Regions from separate parts of the Tissierella sp. QWL-11 genome, predicted to be linked through region 2. Evidence: riboswitches for the same ligand, from Rfam matches in the RefSeq annotation. Region 2 holds a riboswitch; each other region holds the start of a gene.
The links. Region 2 has a riboswitch for cobalamin ahead of AC4PG3_RS04655 (ABC transporter substrate-binding protein). Riboswitches for the same ligand answer to the same signal wherever they lie in the genome.
Positions count from the first base shown of each region.

Region 1: another riboswitch for cobalamin. It lies ahead of AC4PG3_RS10090 (cobyric acid synthase); the one in region 2 lies ahead of AC4PG3_RS04655 (ABC transporter substrate-binding protein).
Region 3: another riboswitch for cobalamin. It lies ahead of AC4PG3_RS01640 (S-layer homology domain-containing protein); the one in region 2 lies ahead of AC4PG3_RS04655 (ABC transporter substrate-binding protein).
Region 4: another riboswitch for cobalamin. It lies ahead of AC4PG3_RS03855 (CGGC domain-containing protein); the one in region 2 lies ahead of AC4PG3_RS04655 (ABC transporter substrate-binding protein).

Region 1 is NZ_CM178750.1:2,044,091-2,047,294, forward strand. It holds gene cbiB (adenosylcobinamide-phosphate synthase CbiB) at 1-676, opposite strand, end outside; gene AC4PG3_RS10090 (cobyric acid synthase) at 673-1,515, opposite strand; cobalamin riboswitch at 1,746-1,919, opposite strand; gene AC4PG3_RS10095 (DMT family transporter) at 2,060-2,956, opposite strand; gene AC4PG3_RS10100 (cysteine-rich small domain-containing protein) at 2,981-3,204, opposite strand, start outside.
Region 2 is NZ_CM178750.1:981,614-984,817, reverse strand. It holds gene AC4PG3_RS04660 (FecCD family ABC transporter permease) at 1-580, opposite strand, end outside; gene AC4PG3_RS04655 (ABC transporter substrate-binding protein) at 609-1,823, opposite strand; cobalamin riboswitch at 1,957-2,130, opposite strand; gene AC4PG3_RS04650 (H-type small acid-soluble spore protein) at 2,365-2,556, shown strand; gene AC4PG3_RS04645 (heme NO-binding domain-containing protein) at 2,798-3,204, shown strand, end outside.
Region 3 is NZ_CM178750.1:346,660-349,863, reverse strand. It holds gene AC4PG3_RS01640 (S-layer homology domain-containing protein) at 1-1,156, opposite strand, end outside; cobalamin riboswitch at 1,297-1,472, opposite strand; gene AC4PG3_RS01635 (InlB B-repeat-containing protein) at 1,672-3,204, opposite strand, start outside.
Region 4 is NZ_CM178750.1:794,427-797,630, forward strand. It holds gene AC4PG3_RS03845 (diguanylate cyclase) at 1-696, shown strand, start outside; gene AC4PG3_RS03850 (rhomboid family intramembrane serine protease) at 751-1,326, opposite strand; cobalamin riboswitch at 1,468-1,607, shown strand; gene AC4PG3_RS03855 (CGGC domain-containing protein) at 1,718-2,038, shown strand; gene AC4PG3_RS03860 (ABC transporter substrate-binding protein) at 2,059-3,084, shown strand; gene AC4PG3_RS03865 (FecCD family ABC transporter permease) at 3,087-3,204, shown strand, end outside.

The DNA.
Region 1 (3,204 bases), 1.1 Mb from region 2:
TAAATCCTCTTTTAACATCAAATTTACCAATAGATGATATGATCATAAGCAAGGCTGTAATTCTTGCAGGGATAAAGTTTAATATATCATCCACTTTAGCAGGGAAATATCCTATATCCTTGTATTTTTCATCCATATACCCAAGCATTGAATCCATTGTATTTACAAATTTATACATCATGCCTCCTGGAGCTCCAAATAATATTATAAAAAATAAAGGAGCTATAATTCCATCTGATGTGTTCTCACTTATGGTCTCTACAGTAGCATTGATTATTTCTTCTTCATTTAAATTTTTAGTATCTCTACCAACTATATAAGATAATCGATTTCTACCTTGATCTATTCCTTCATTAAGAGCTTGTACTATCTTTCTCCCTTCAAAGGCTAAAGACTTGGCTGCTATAGCTGTATAGATTAAGTAAATATTCACAATATAATATGCTACATCATAAGGTTTTAAAATCTTTAATATGTAAAAGGTCATAAAAAACCCTAAGAATATATTTATAATTACTATAAAAAATCCCACAAGCTTTAGTGAATCCTCAAAAAACTTTCTAGCTAATCTTTCCTCAAAACCAATTACTTTTCCCATAAGCTTGACAGGATGAGGAAAGCTATAGGGATCTCCTATGAAAAAATCTAATATTGATCCCAATATTACACTAATCATTTTTCAATTCCCATTAATTTATATATATATTTTATGTCCATATTCTCCCTTAATACATTAGATAGTTTATCTAATTCATTTTCCAATTCTTCATCACTTTGAGGATTATTATTACATCTTTTGTCATAATCTATAAGAGTATCTTCATCTACTAGTTCTAATTTTACATATGGAATTGTGCCTACTACAGGGATGTTTAACATCTCTTCTATCATCTTTATCCCTGAATCTAAAAGAGTTCTATCTCCTCTAAACTTATTAATTATAAGTCCCTTTATCCTTTGTCTTTCATCTTCTTCTAAAAGCATAACTGTTCCATATAAAGATGCAAATACACCGCCTCTGTCTATGTCAGCAACTAGCAATACTGGTGAATCCGCCATCTTAGCCATTCCCATATTGACTATATCATTTTGCTTTAAATTTATTTCAGCAGGACTTCCCGCTCCCTCTATAACGACAATATCATTTTCTTTTTCTATTTTATGAAAAGTTTCCTTTATCATGTCTTTTAAACTATTTTTAAATTCAAAGTATTCCCTAGCATCCATCTCATATTTTTCTTCACCTTTTATAATTACCTTTGACTTTCTGTCTGTTTGGGGTTGTAATAGTATTGGATTCATATCTGGATGAGGGTCTACCCCTGCTGCTTTTGCCTGTAGAGCTTGAGCTGTACTCATTTTTGCACCTTCAGCAGTCTGGAAATATTTAGAAGACATGTTTTGAGATTTAAAAGGTATGACATTATACCCATCTTCTCTAAACATCTTACACAATCCTGTGACCATTAAGCTCTTCCCTGCTGAAGAAGTAGTTCCTTGAACCATTATATTCATTGTTTTCCTCCTATAAATAAAAATAATATTAGTCTAAGAAAGATTTTGACCTTTAAGGAGGTAACCCATTATATGGATTTTAGAAGATAGATACTCTCTTAGACTATTATTTATTATTGATTGAATTAAAAAAGTCCTTTTCTCTAGAGAAAAGGACTGGCATATACTAATATAATTAAGCAAAGTAAATCATATTTTGCACATTAAAACCATGACTTCCCTCCGAAGTTGTTTTACTCATCTATTAGGCAGGTCTCCTGACTTATGAATCATACCAAACCGACACCTTCCCAGATTTCTCCAGTGGCATTAAGTTGATTTAGTCATCATTTACAGTAACGGGGGTTGCATGGGATTTTCACCCATTTCCCTTTTAATTTTAAAACCTAAAGATATTATTTAATTTTCAAGTTTATCTTAACATATAAAAATACTATTTGCAAACATTATTTTTTATTAATTTAGACAATATTTTTACATTTATACCTATATGATTAACATTCATAAATAATATTATATAAATAATAACTTTTGCTGTAATCCCTTATTTTAAGAATAAAATAGACACCCCTACTATGGAAATAACAGCTCCTAGGACTTCTCTAAACTTTAGTTTTTCCTTATATAAAAATATGGAAAATGGAATTATAGTAACAGGCATTATAGAGGTTATAGTAGCAGATATGCCTGCTGTAGTCTTTTGTAATGAAAATAATTGCAAAGAAACTCCTAAAAATGGACCAAAAAGTGCTCCTAAACTTATGTAAGTCATAGCTTTTTTATTTTTAATTGCTATTTTCAAATCTCCCCATTTACCTAGATATAAAAAAAGTAGTATAAATCCAATAAATCCCGATATAATTCTAATTTGAGTAGCTGCAAAAGGACTATAATCTCCTATTCCTATTTTACTAAATATCATTCCCACAGATTGCCCTACAACTCCTATAAATGCATATGTAAGTCCCTTAACGCTGTGATTTATCTTTATCTTTTTTTCATTTGTATCTTTTCCCAAGATTACAATTGAAATACCAAACATAGTTAACATCATACCTAAGATTCCCACAAGAGAAACCTTCTCTCCTAAAAACAAAAATGCCAATAATGCTGTTATAGGAGGACTTGCAGCAGTCATTAGCATCCCTACTCTAGTACCTATTTCTAAATAAGATTGAAATAAAAATAGATCTCCTATAAAAAAACCTACTAATCCTGAAATTCCAAGAAAAGTCCAATTATGTAAACTAGCATCTAGGGGTAGTAATTGCCCCCTGTAAAAATAAGTAAACACACTTAACAAAAAAAATCCTATTATCAATCTAATAAAATTAACTGCTAAAGTTCCTACCTTTCTACCAGCTATTTCAAAGCATACTCCATTTAGTGTATAGCAAATGGCTGTCCCTAAGGCAGCCATTTCTCCAATCAAAGCTAACATTTATTTTCCCCACTTTATTATTTTCTATTTTTCATCTTCAATGTCTATTCCCAATCTTTCCATTACTCTTTTTTCGTTTATCTCTGATATTTTTTTGTTTATATAGTCATATCCATTTGGTCTATGTGGAATAAGACAAGCACTACAGTCTTTTATTCCATGTTTATCTTTATAATTTCCTCCACACTCTTCCAAGAAATAAAGTGGACAATAACAAAACATACAGTTAAATTCCTCCACATTATCTA
Region 2 (3,204 bases):
TAACAGCAGAAAAACTACCCTGGGACCAATTATGTAAACTTGCAATATCATTTTCAGATGCAAATGTAATCATAAAATTTGTTCCAGCTGATGCAATATAACCTATCATAATGCCTATGACAATAAGTACAGTTATACTATCTGCTGACTTAGCAAAAAACAATACTAGTAGCATAGCTAACATACTTCCTGCAAAGGAAACTAAAAATAATCTAAAGGGTCCTAAATCTATAAATGGTAATGTTGCTGATGTTAGTATAAAAAATCCAACAAATAATTTAGCTCCTGAAGATATACCTAATACAAAGGGCCCTACTATTGGGTTTTTAAAAAAAGTTTGGAGCAAAAATCCAGCTATGGACAATGCTCCTCCAAATAATACTGCACTTAATATTCTTGGTATTCTTATTTTAAATAATATATTTGATTCCATTGTAGAAAGTTCCCTATCATTAAATATAGTATCCATTAGATCTTTTAAATTCAATTCTACTGACCCTTTTCTAATATTGATACCTACAGATATAATAAGTAGTAAAATTAATACTAGAAAAATAATTGGTGTTCTAATTTTTTTCACTATATCTACTCCTAATCTTTTATATTATTTATTTCATTAAATAAAAATACTCTGTCTCTTCTATTTCTCCATGTGGAGTATAGAATATATCATAATATTCTTCTGTCATATCTGCTACTTTTTCTCCCACTTGCCAGAAGTTTCTCTTTAGACCCCAAACCCTTCCTTCTTGAAATACCTTTGTATCAGCTAGGTAATCTGCCGCTTGTAACATATCATCTAAACTTTGTATGCTATGTCCAGAAACACTGTCATATATTAATATGTCTGTTCCATCCATAGTTTTATAAAATTCTTCTGGTGTCATCCCTGTAGAGCCTCTTTCTTCAACACCTAAGTCTGCTGGATGATATGCTCCTCCTGCCATCTCCATATTTTTCACTTTATATCCTTGTACATGTGTAACTCTAAATGCTTGCTTTGAAGATGAAAAATAGGCCATAGTTACTTTTGGTTTCTCATCTGTACTCTCTTCAATCTTTTTAGCTACTGCGTCTATTCTAGCTAATTCTTCTTCAAAATATTCTTCCGCTTCTTCCTCTTTGTCTAGTAAAGCAGCTATAAATTTAGTCCACTCTAATCTTCCCCTTGGATCATCTTCAATATATGACCCCATGCTTAAATATTTTAATCCTAATTCATCAAACTTAGGAAATAATTTCTCTTCACTTGACTTAGATAATAAGTTTACACTTGGATTTATTGATTGCAACAATTCATAGTCTAAAGCACTACTTTTACCTACATACTTTGCATCTCCATTTTTTACTCTTTCAGCCATATCTTCTATTTTCCATTTTTCTTCTTCATAAGTTACTGCAACTATTCTATCTACTTCATCAATTGGTCTCAACCATGATGGATCTATAGTAGAGTATACTGCAAAAGTGTCTACTGGTTGTTGAATTACAGGTAGTTCTTCCTTCATCTCTGGGATTTCTTTTCCCTCTGGAACTATAAGTACTTTTCTATCAGACGCATCTGTTACAATTTTGTATCCATCTTCATAATAATCTACTGCAAAATGCTCTGCATATTTTAATTCTAATTTCCCTTCATGAACTAGGCCTGTATTTTCGTCAATGACCTTTTCACTTTCTCCACCATTAGACTCTTCTTCATTAACCACTTCATTTCCAGTTTCAATATCATCCTTTGATTCTTCTTTACATGCTACTAGAGATAATGATAAAATTAAGGCCATTATCATAATCCCTCTTATCTTCCAATTTTTCCTGTTCATATTTACTCTCCTTTTTATTAAAACTATTATAAAATTTAAATAGTGGAATAAAAAAAACTCCTTTCGGAGTTTAATTGTCAATGGCTACTTTTTATATAATATATAGTAACGACGACAAAATCTTCCCACCGAAAATCATGTGAAACATTAGTTAGGTATCCTGACTTACACTTCATCCTCCTTCTGCCTTCCCAGTTTTAACCAGTGGCTTATAGAACTTGTCCATGTTTACAGTAGCGGGGGCTGTATTGGCATTTAACCAATTTCCCTAATGTCTATAGTAGACTTCTAATGCTTAAATATTAAATTTTACATTGATAATCATATATTAAATGTATTATTATGTCAATAATTGAAATTTACCTCCCTAAAAGAAATCAAAATCTAAAATTAAAATATTACATATTATTCCTATAATGTAAAATTATTTATCTAAAATTATAATTACAAAACTTTTACCTTTATAGTCATTTTTTATATTGTATATATAATATTATTTTCCTAATACTAATTTAGAAGTAAAAAAATTAGGAGGAGACTAATGAAAGAATTTAAAGCACAGAAAATATTAAATGGAGATAAAAATCAGAAAGTAACTTATAAAAATCAATTAGTATGGTTAGAACATGTAGACGAACAAAAAGGTGAAGCTCTTGTTTCAGTAATGGATACAGGTGAAAAAATGACTGTTCCTATAAACGAATTAGAGTCAAAAGGATCTGGTCTTAGATAAAATTTATATCTATTTTGATTAGTAGTACAATATTTTTTTAATTACTTTTTATTAAAATAAATAGTGTTTGCCAATTTATTTAGGTGAATACTATTTATTTTTTATTTTAGTAATTTAATTATTACTAGTTGTTTTTAATTAATCATTTTTTAAAAGTATTTTATATATTCATTAAAATTTCCTACATTCTAACCGATTATTATATTATGAGATATTTATATAATTAGAGGAGTGAATTATCATGAAAGGTACTATTGTTTCAGCATGGGTCCAAACTTGTAGAGAAGTCTACGGAGAAAATATAACTAATGAATCACTAACGCACTTTAATATAGATAAAGATAGATTTTTTACACCTTCTGAAGATATTGAAGATAGAGTTGCCCTAGGGATTGTTGAGTATATTGCAGGTAAAGTAGGTAAAAGTTCTGATGATATATGGAAAACTATTGGAAATCACAATGTAATTACTTTTTCAAAAGTTTATCCTGCATTTTTCAGATACAAAAATCTATATTCTTTTCTTCAAGCAATGTACGATATACATGTAGTTGTTACTAAAAGAATACCTGGTGCTAAGCCACCTATTTTAGGAATAAAACCTGTAGATAAATATACAGCACATATGACCTATTCTTCATCAAGGGG
Region 3 (3,204 bases), 630 kb from region 2:
ATTCAATTGCAACTTGATGTTTATGAGCATTTACGCCTGTTATATCTTCAAAGGTAGTCCCTGGTTTTGCTATAGGCATTATATTTATGTCTTCGTGCTTATTTTCTAAACCCTTAATGGTTTTCTTAATTGGAGCTTCTCCTATGTCTTTGACATCACTCATACGATATAGGCTGTTTCTTCCATCTCTAGCCCTTTGAGCAGCCACTACACCATAGAACCCTTGTTCACTAGCCATTTGATTAGAGCCTGTTCCATTATGTGTGTGTAAAAAACCATTTCCCTCTCTATAATAAGTAAGTAAATTATCTAAAAGGGTATTTCCATTTTTAACAAATCTTTCATCTTCTAAATGAATTCCCAATTCAGCAAGGGCAACTATAATTTGTACGCAACTTTCAGAGTTTTCAGAACCCCAACTAAAATATCCTCCCTCTTCCCCTTGTTGTTTAGACATACATTCAAGAGCTTCTTCAGTAGCTTTCTTTACTTCAGGTATATCCTGATATTTTGCCAAAGCCTGCAAAGCCATTCCAGTTATATCAGGATCAGACTTTTCATTAACGCTGGCTGATGCAGTACCACCAAACAAAGACCATCCACCATCTGATAATTGACACTCTAAAATTCTATTAATATACATATCTCTAGTCGCTTGAGTCTCTGCTTCAGGATTTTCAGGTATAGGATAATCTCCAGAATCTAAAGCTATCAATGCCCAGATAGGACCATTTAATCCTTGCCAAATAGTTTTATCATAATCTCCTAATGGTTTAAGAAGATTATATCCATCTACATTGCTAGGATCTTTACCTATAGAAGTCAAAGCCACTATCAATCTGGAATATTCCGTGTACTTCTTATCATGTAAATCTCCATCTAATGATTTGACATAATCCTCGACTGTGGAATAATACTTATGATAATACTCATTAGGTATTTCGTATCCAGATCTTGCTAATCCTAAAACAGCCCATTCTCCACCAATAGAGCCCACTTGGGGACTAGATACCTCTTTGTACATAAACTGAGCAGTGTTTTCCACCACCTCATTAAGTCTTTCATCGCTAACAACAGCAAAAGACTCAGTGTTCATTCCAGTTATTAATAATAGAACAACTAATAATAAAATGCTTACTCCTCTAAACCTTTTCATCGAATTCCTCCTCTATTAAATAAAATCACAAAAAAACATCTATATTCCATGGAATATAGATGTCATTTACTTATGTAAATTAAATGTTTGTGTTGAAATTGAACGACTCTATAGTAGTTATTCTATATCCAGGAAAATAACTATACTAAAATGTTTAAGTATGTATTCTGACTTAGCTTCATAGTTCCCTCCGCCTTCCCTTTAAGTGGCATTTGAAGTTTACTCCGCATCACAGTAACCGGTTTGTTCAGGATTTACACCTGATTCCATCTCTTAAGCATAATGTAGTATTAAATTGTAAATCTATTCTATCAACAATTATATACAATTTTAAATATATTTCAAGGTTTATTTTCATAAATATAAAAAACTCATCAAACATTACCAAGTGCTACAATTAAATCTTTTTCAAACTTTTCATCTACAAAAAAAGAGACAATATCTCTCAATATCATCTCTTTTAATAGACTAGAAAACCAAATAACATTTAACTTAGCTTATAGCCTTGAATATTCCTATTCATTTGTATCTTTTCTTTTTTTTCCTATAAATCTAATAGAAGCAATTAGTATATTTATACCTATAAATGCTACTGCAACAATTGCTGCCAATATAGGATTTTCTTTTACCTTTTCAGTAACTTTTTCTATAAATGAAATCTTTTGTTCCTCTTCAACTTCATCTGTTTCTTCTTCAGTTTCCTCAGGCTCTTTTAATGAAGCATCTATGTCTTCTATTTCTTCATCTGTTTCTTCTTCTTGTGTATCTTCTTTTTCAGTTTCTTCTGTTTCTTCTTCTATATCAGCTGCTACTATATCTTGTATATCCTCTTCTTCTACATCTTCAATATTAGTTGCTACTAATTGTTCTTCTTTAACATCTTCTTCTTTCTTTTCTGTCGCATCTACTTCATTGTCTTCTAATTCATTATTGGAGATATTTCCGGATTCATCATCTTCATTGATTATATCTTCAACAGCATCATCACCTTGAGATTCACCAGTTTCTATGCCAGTTCCACTTCCTTTACCTGAGCCTTCTCCTTTGCCCGTTCCATTTCCTTTGCCTTTTCCGTGGCCTGAGCCTGAACCGTCACCTGAGCCACTTCCTGAGCCACCGCCTGAACCTTCTCCATCACCTGGTTCTTCACCTTCTCCATCACTTGGTTCTTCTGGTTCCTCTGGTTCTTGTGGCTCTTCTGGTTCTTCTGGTTTCTCTTCTTTGTCTATGTGGGAAAGATCTTGTTCTTGCTCAACTTCAGTTTTTCCATCTTTGTTAACTGTTATTGTTTTTCCATCATCTAAAGTAATTACCTCTTCATTATCCCCACTGCCTAAAATTATTTCTATTTGATCAAAATCATATCCTAATTCTTTTCCATCCTCATCAATTTCTTTAACATTTATTTTTATATCTACTTTATAATCTTTATCCTTTTTAACAAAAGTACTTTCTCCTGATTTTAACTCTACTTTTTCTCCATTTCTCTCATCAACAAGATTTACACTTCCTTTTTCTTCATCAAAATCACTTACTTCTATCTTCACATAATAATTTTGTCCAAAATGTGGCAATTTTGTATGTGGGTCAACACCCCAAAGAGGCTTTTCTCTTTGCACTCCTTTATTATTATTTAAATAATATGCAACTTCACCATTTTCAAATTGCTCCCTACTTACCTTTTTAGTTCCAGTATAATTTATAGGAGCTCCTACTTTAGTAGAATTCATCTCTGAATTTTCATTAGGATCTGTTACTTCTTCATCATCTGAGCCATAATAAGAGTTTTCCACATCTCCATATTCTGAAGATGTTATACCATATTTTTTACTCCCTACTAAGTCTCCATAAAAATAAGTGTTTTTTACAAGAGCAGCATCTGGAGCTATTCCATGAGCTGTACCATTATCTGTTGCTACAACTTTTCCTAAAGAATAACTATCTATTATTTCCTCTACATAACCCATACCCCAGCCATCAGCTCCACCAGATATTCCTCCAACACCTTTAACCCAATTCCAGCCACCCTCTCCTGACTCTCCATATAT
Region 4 (3,204 bases), 190 kb from region 2:
GACTGGATAATTGCCATGGGTGTACATCTAGATGATATCAATACTTATACAGAAAAGGTTAATAAAGAAATTTATTCACTATCTCGTAAAACAATAACTAGATTATTAAGATATATTTTTATAGTTTTATTGATAGGATTTATAGTGCTTTATTTAATAGGAAAGAGGAGCTTTTTGAATTCAACAAAATCTTTAGAAGAGGCAATGAACTTAGATGTATTAACTAGTACATCTAATAGAAGATGTGGCCAGAAGAATTTGAAATTATTTTTTCAGGAGTATAGATTAATTGGAAAAAGTCCAGCTATTATGATATTAGATATAGACAATTTTAAATATGTAAATGATAAATATGGTCATAAAGTAGGAGATATTGTTCTTTTAGAAGTTGTAGAAAGAGTAAGTAATTTTATAAGAAGCTCAGACCACTTAATTCGATGGGGAGGAGATGAATTTGTAGGTATATTCCCAGGATTAAGAGAAGAAGATATAACGAGATTTGGTGAAAAATTACTAAATGAAATTTCTAAACAAGAAATTCTAGTGGAAGATAAGACTATCAGTATAACTGCTTCTGTAGGTTTTTCTTATTTTAAGACTAGTGACAATAACTGTAGTGATGTTTTACAGAGGGCAGATAAAGCTATGTATGAATCAAAAGAAAAAGGGAAGAACAAGGTAAGTATATTGTTATAAGAGAGATATAAAAGACATTTAACTCTATATTAAATGTCTTTTATATCTTTTATTTTATCTAATGAATATATAAGAAAGCAAGTATCCTATTACAAGTCCTCCAAGGTGAGCTGTAGTACTTATACTTGGTATTGCTAGTGTCAATATTAAATTTATACCAAGTAGTTTTAATATGCTTTTTCTGCCTGCTGGAGTAACCATATCCCTATGGCGATGGACTAGATATAAAAAAGCACCGAATAGTCCAAATAAACTTCCTGATGCACCAGCAGAAATTGAGACAAAATCAAAGAAAAATGTGGTTAAGTTCCCCCCTATACCTGTTATGAGAAAAAATAATAGATATTTTTTAGCACCCATAAGTCTTTCAATTTGAGGTCCAAATATATATAGGGCATAACCATTAAAAAATATATGCATAATTCCTATATGGATAAAAATTGAAGTTATAAATCTATAATATTGATTATATTCCATGACAAAAGGAGGAAATAGAGCACCATATTTTATAAGTGCCTCAATATTTGTAGTCCCACCATTTAAAGTTATAAATATAAAATAAACTATCATTATAGTTAGAAATATAAATGTTACTTTACTTTTCTTATAAAAATCTGTTAATCTTTCCAAGATTCTTGTCTCCTATTCTATTATTACATTAAAATTCTTTAATCGTATTATTACATAATACCCTTGAAATATCAAACTTTAAATTGCTTTATAGAAAATATGATTTGACAAATGTTATATTATATATTATTCTTATGAAGACAATTAAAGAATAAAAATAGTTTTTTATAGGGGAAGTTGGGTTAAAATCCCACACGGTACCGCCACTGTGAAATATAATCTTTTATGTACTTAAAAATTATATTAAAGTCAGAATACCTAGCTATTTTAGTTTGCCAGAACTTTACGGATTATAAAGGGGGTAAGAGAGAAACTTTGTTTATTCAGCCCATTTATATAAATTGGAGCTGTTTTTTTTTATTTAAAGAAGATTTTTTGAAAGGGGAATACTATGAAAATTGCTATAGGAATGTGTGGCAAAACTAGTGGAAGATGTTCAACCATGGGTTGCTTTAGAGCTTACAACAATAAAGATAAGCACTTTGAAGTTTATAAAGATATTGATACAGAACTTTTATCTTTTTTTAGTTGTAATATGTGTTTTGAAGATGGAGAAGAAAAATTAGAGAAAATAGCAGCAAAACTTAAAGATAATGAAGTTGAAAAACTTCACTTAGGGGGTTGTGCTGTTAGATGTAAGGAAGATAATTTAGAAGAAATAAAGAAAGTGTTTCTAGATTTAGACATAGATGTAATAGAAGGAACGCACTAAAATTAAAGGAGACAAGAAAAGTGAAAAAAATTTTAAGTTTATTATTAGCTGTAGCTATGTTATTTAGTATTACTGCCTGTTCAAATGAAAAAGAAGTATCTCAAGAAAAAGATGAAGTACAAAATGAAAACATAAAGAATGAAGAAGCACAAGATGATGAAAATTCCCATTATCCTGTAACTATAACAACTTATAATTACCAAAAGAAACCTGTAGAAATTACTTTTGAAAAAGCACCTGAAAAGGTACTAGCTATATATCAAAACTCTATTGAAACCCTATTAGCCCTTGGATTAGAAGATAAAATAGCTGCTGCATCTGGCTTAGATCATGATGTAAAAGATGAATATAAAGAGGCATTTAAAGATATTAAATACTATGAAAACCTTCCTACAAAAGAAGAAGTTCTTGGTATAGAACCAGACTTTATTTTAAGTTGGTATTCTTTATTTGACGAGAAAAGACTAGGAAATGTAGATTTTTGGCATGAAAGAAATATAAATACTTATATGGCACAAAATAGTGGATTAAAAAGTCCTGATACTTTAGAAAATGAATATGAAGATATATTAAATATAGGTAAAATATTTAATGTAGAAGAAAAGGCTAATGAAATAGTAGACAATATGAAAAAAGAAATTCAAAGGGCAAAGGAATTTTCTAAGGACAGTCCTTCTGTAAAAACTGTTATATTAGAAGTAGGTTCAGATAATACTTATAGAATATATGGAGAAAATAGTATTGGTGGAAATATAGCAACACTAGTAGGAGCCGACTTAGTAGCTCGTGAGAATGGTCGAATAGGGGCTGAAGACTTAGTAAATTTAGACCCTGAAGTTATATTTACAGTTTATTATGGTGATTCTGTTGTAGAAAAAGCTGCCCTAGAAAAAATTATGAATAATCCTTCCATTTCTAGTATTTCAGCTGTAAAAAATAAAAGAGTATATCCAATAATGTTAAGTGAGGTTTATGCTAGTGGTATTAGAACTTTAGATGGGATAGTATCAATTAGCAATGGTCTATATCCTGACCTTCAAAAATAGAAATGGACAAACATTTAAATAATAAAGGAATATTTAAAAGCACTCCTATCTATATAATTACTTGGATATTACTTTTTGTTTCCCTTGTGATTTCGGTATTCATAGCAGTTACAATGGGGT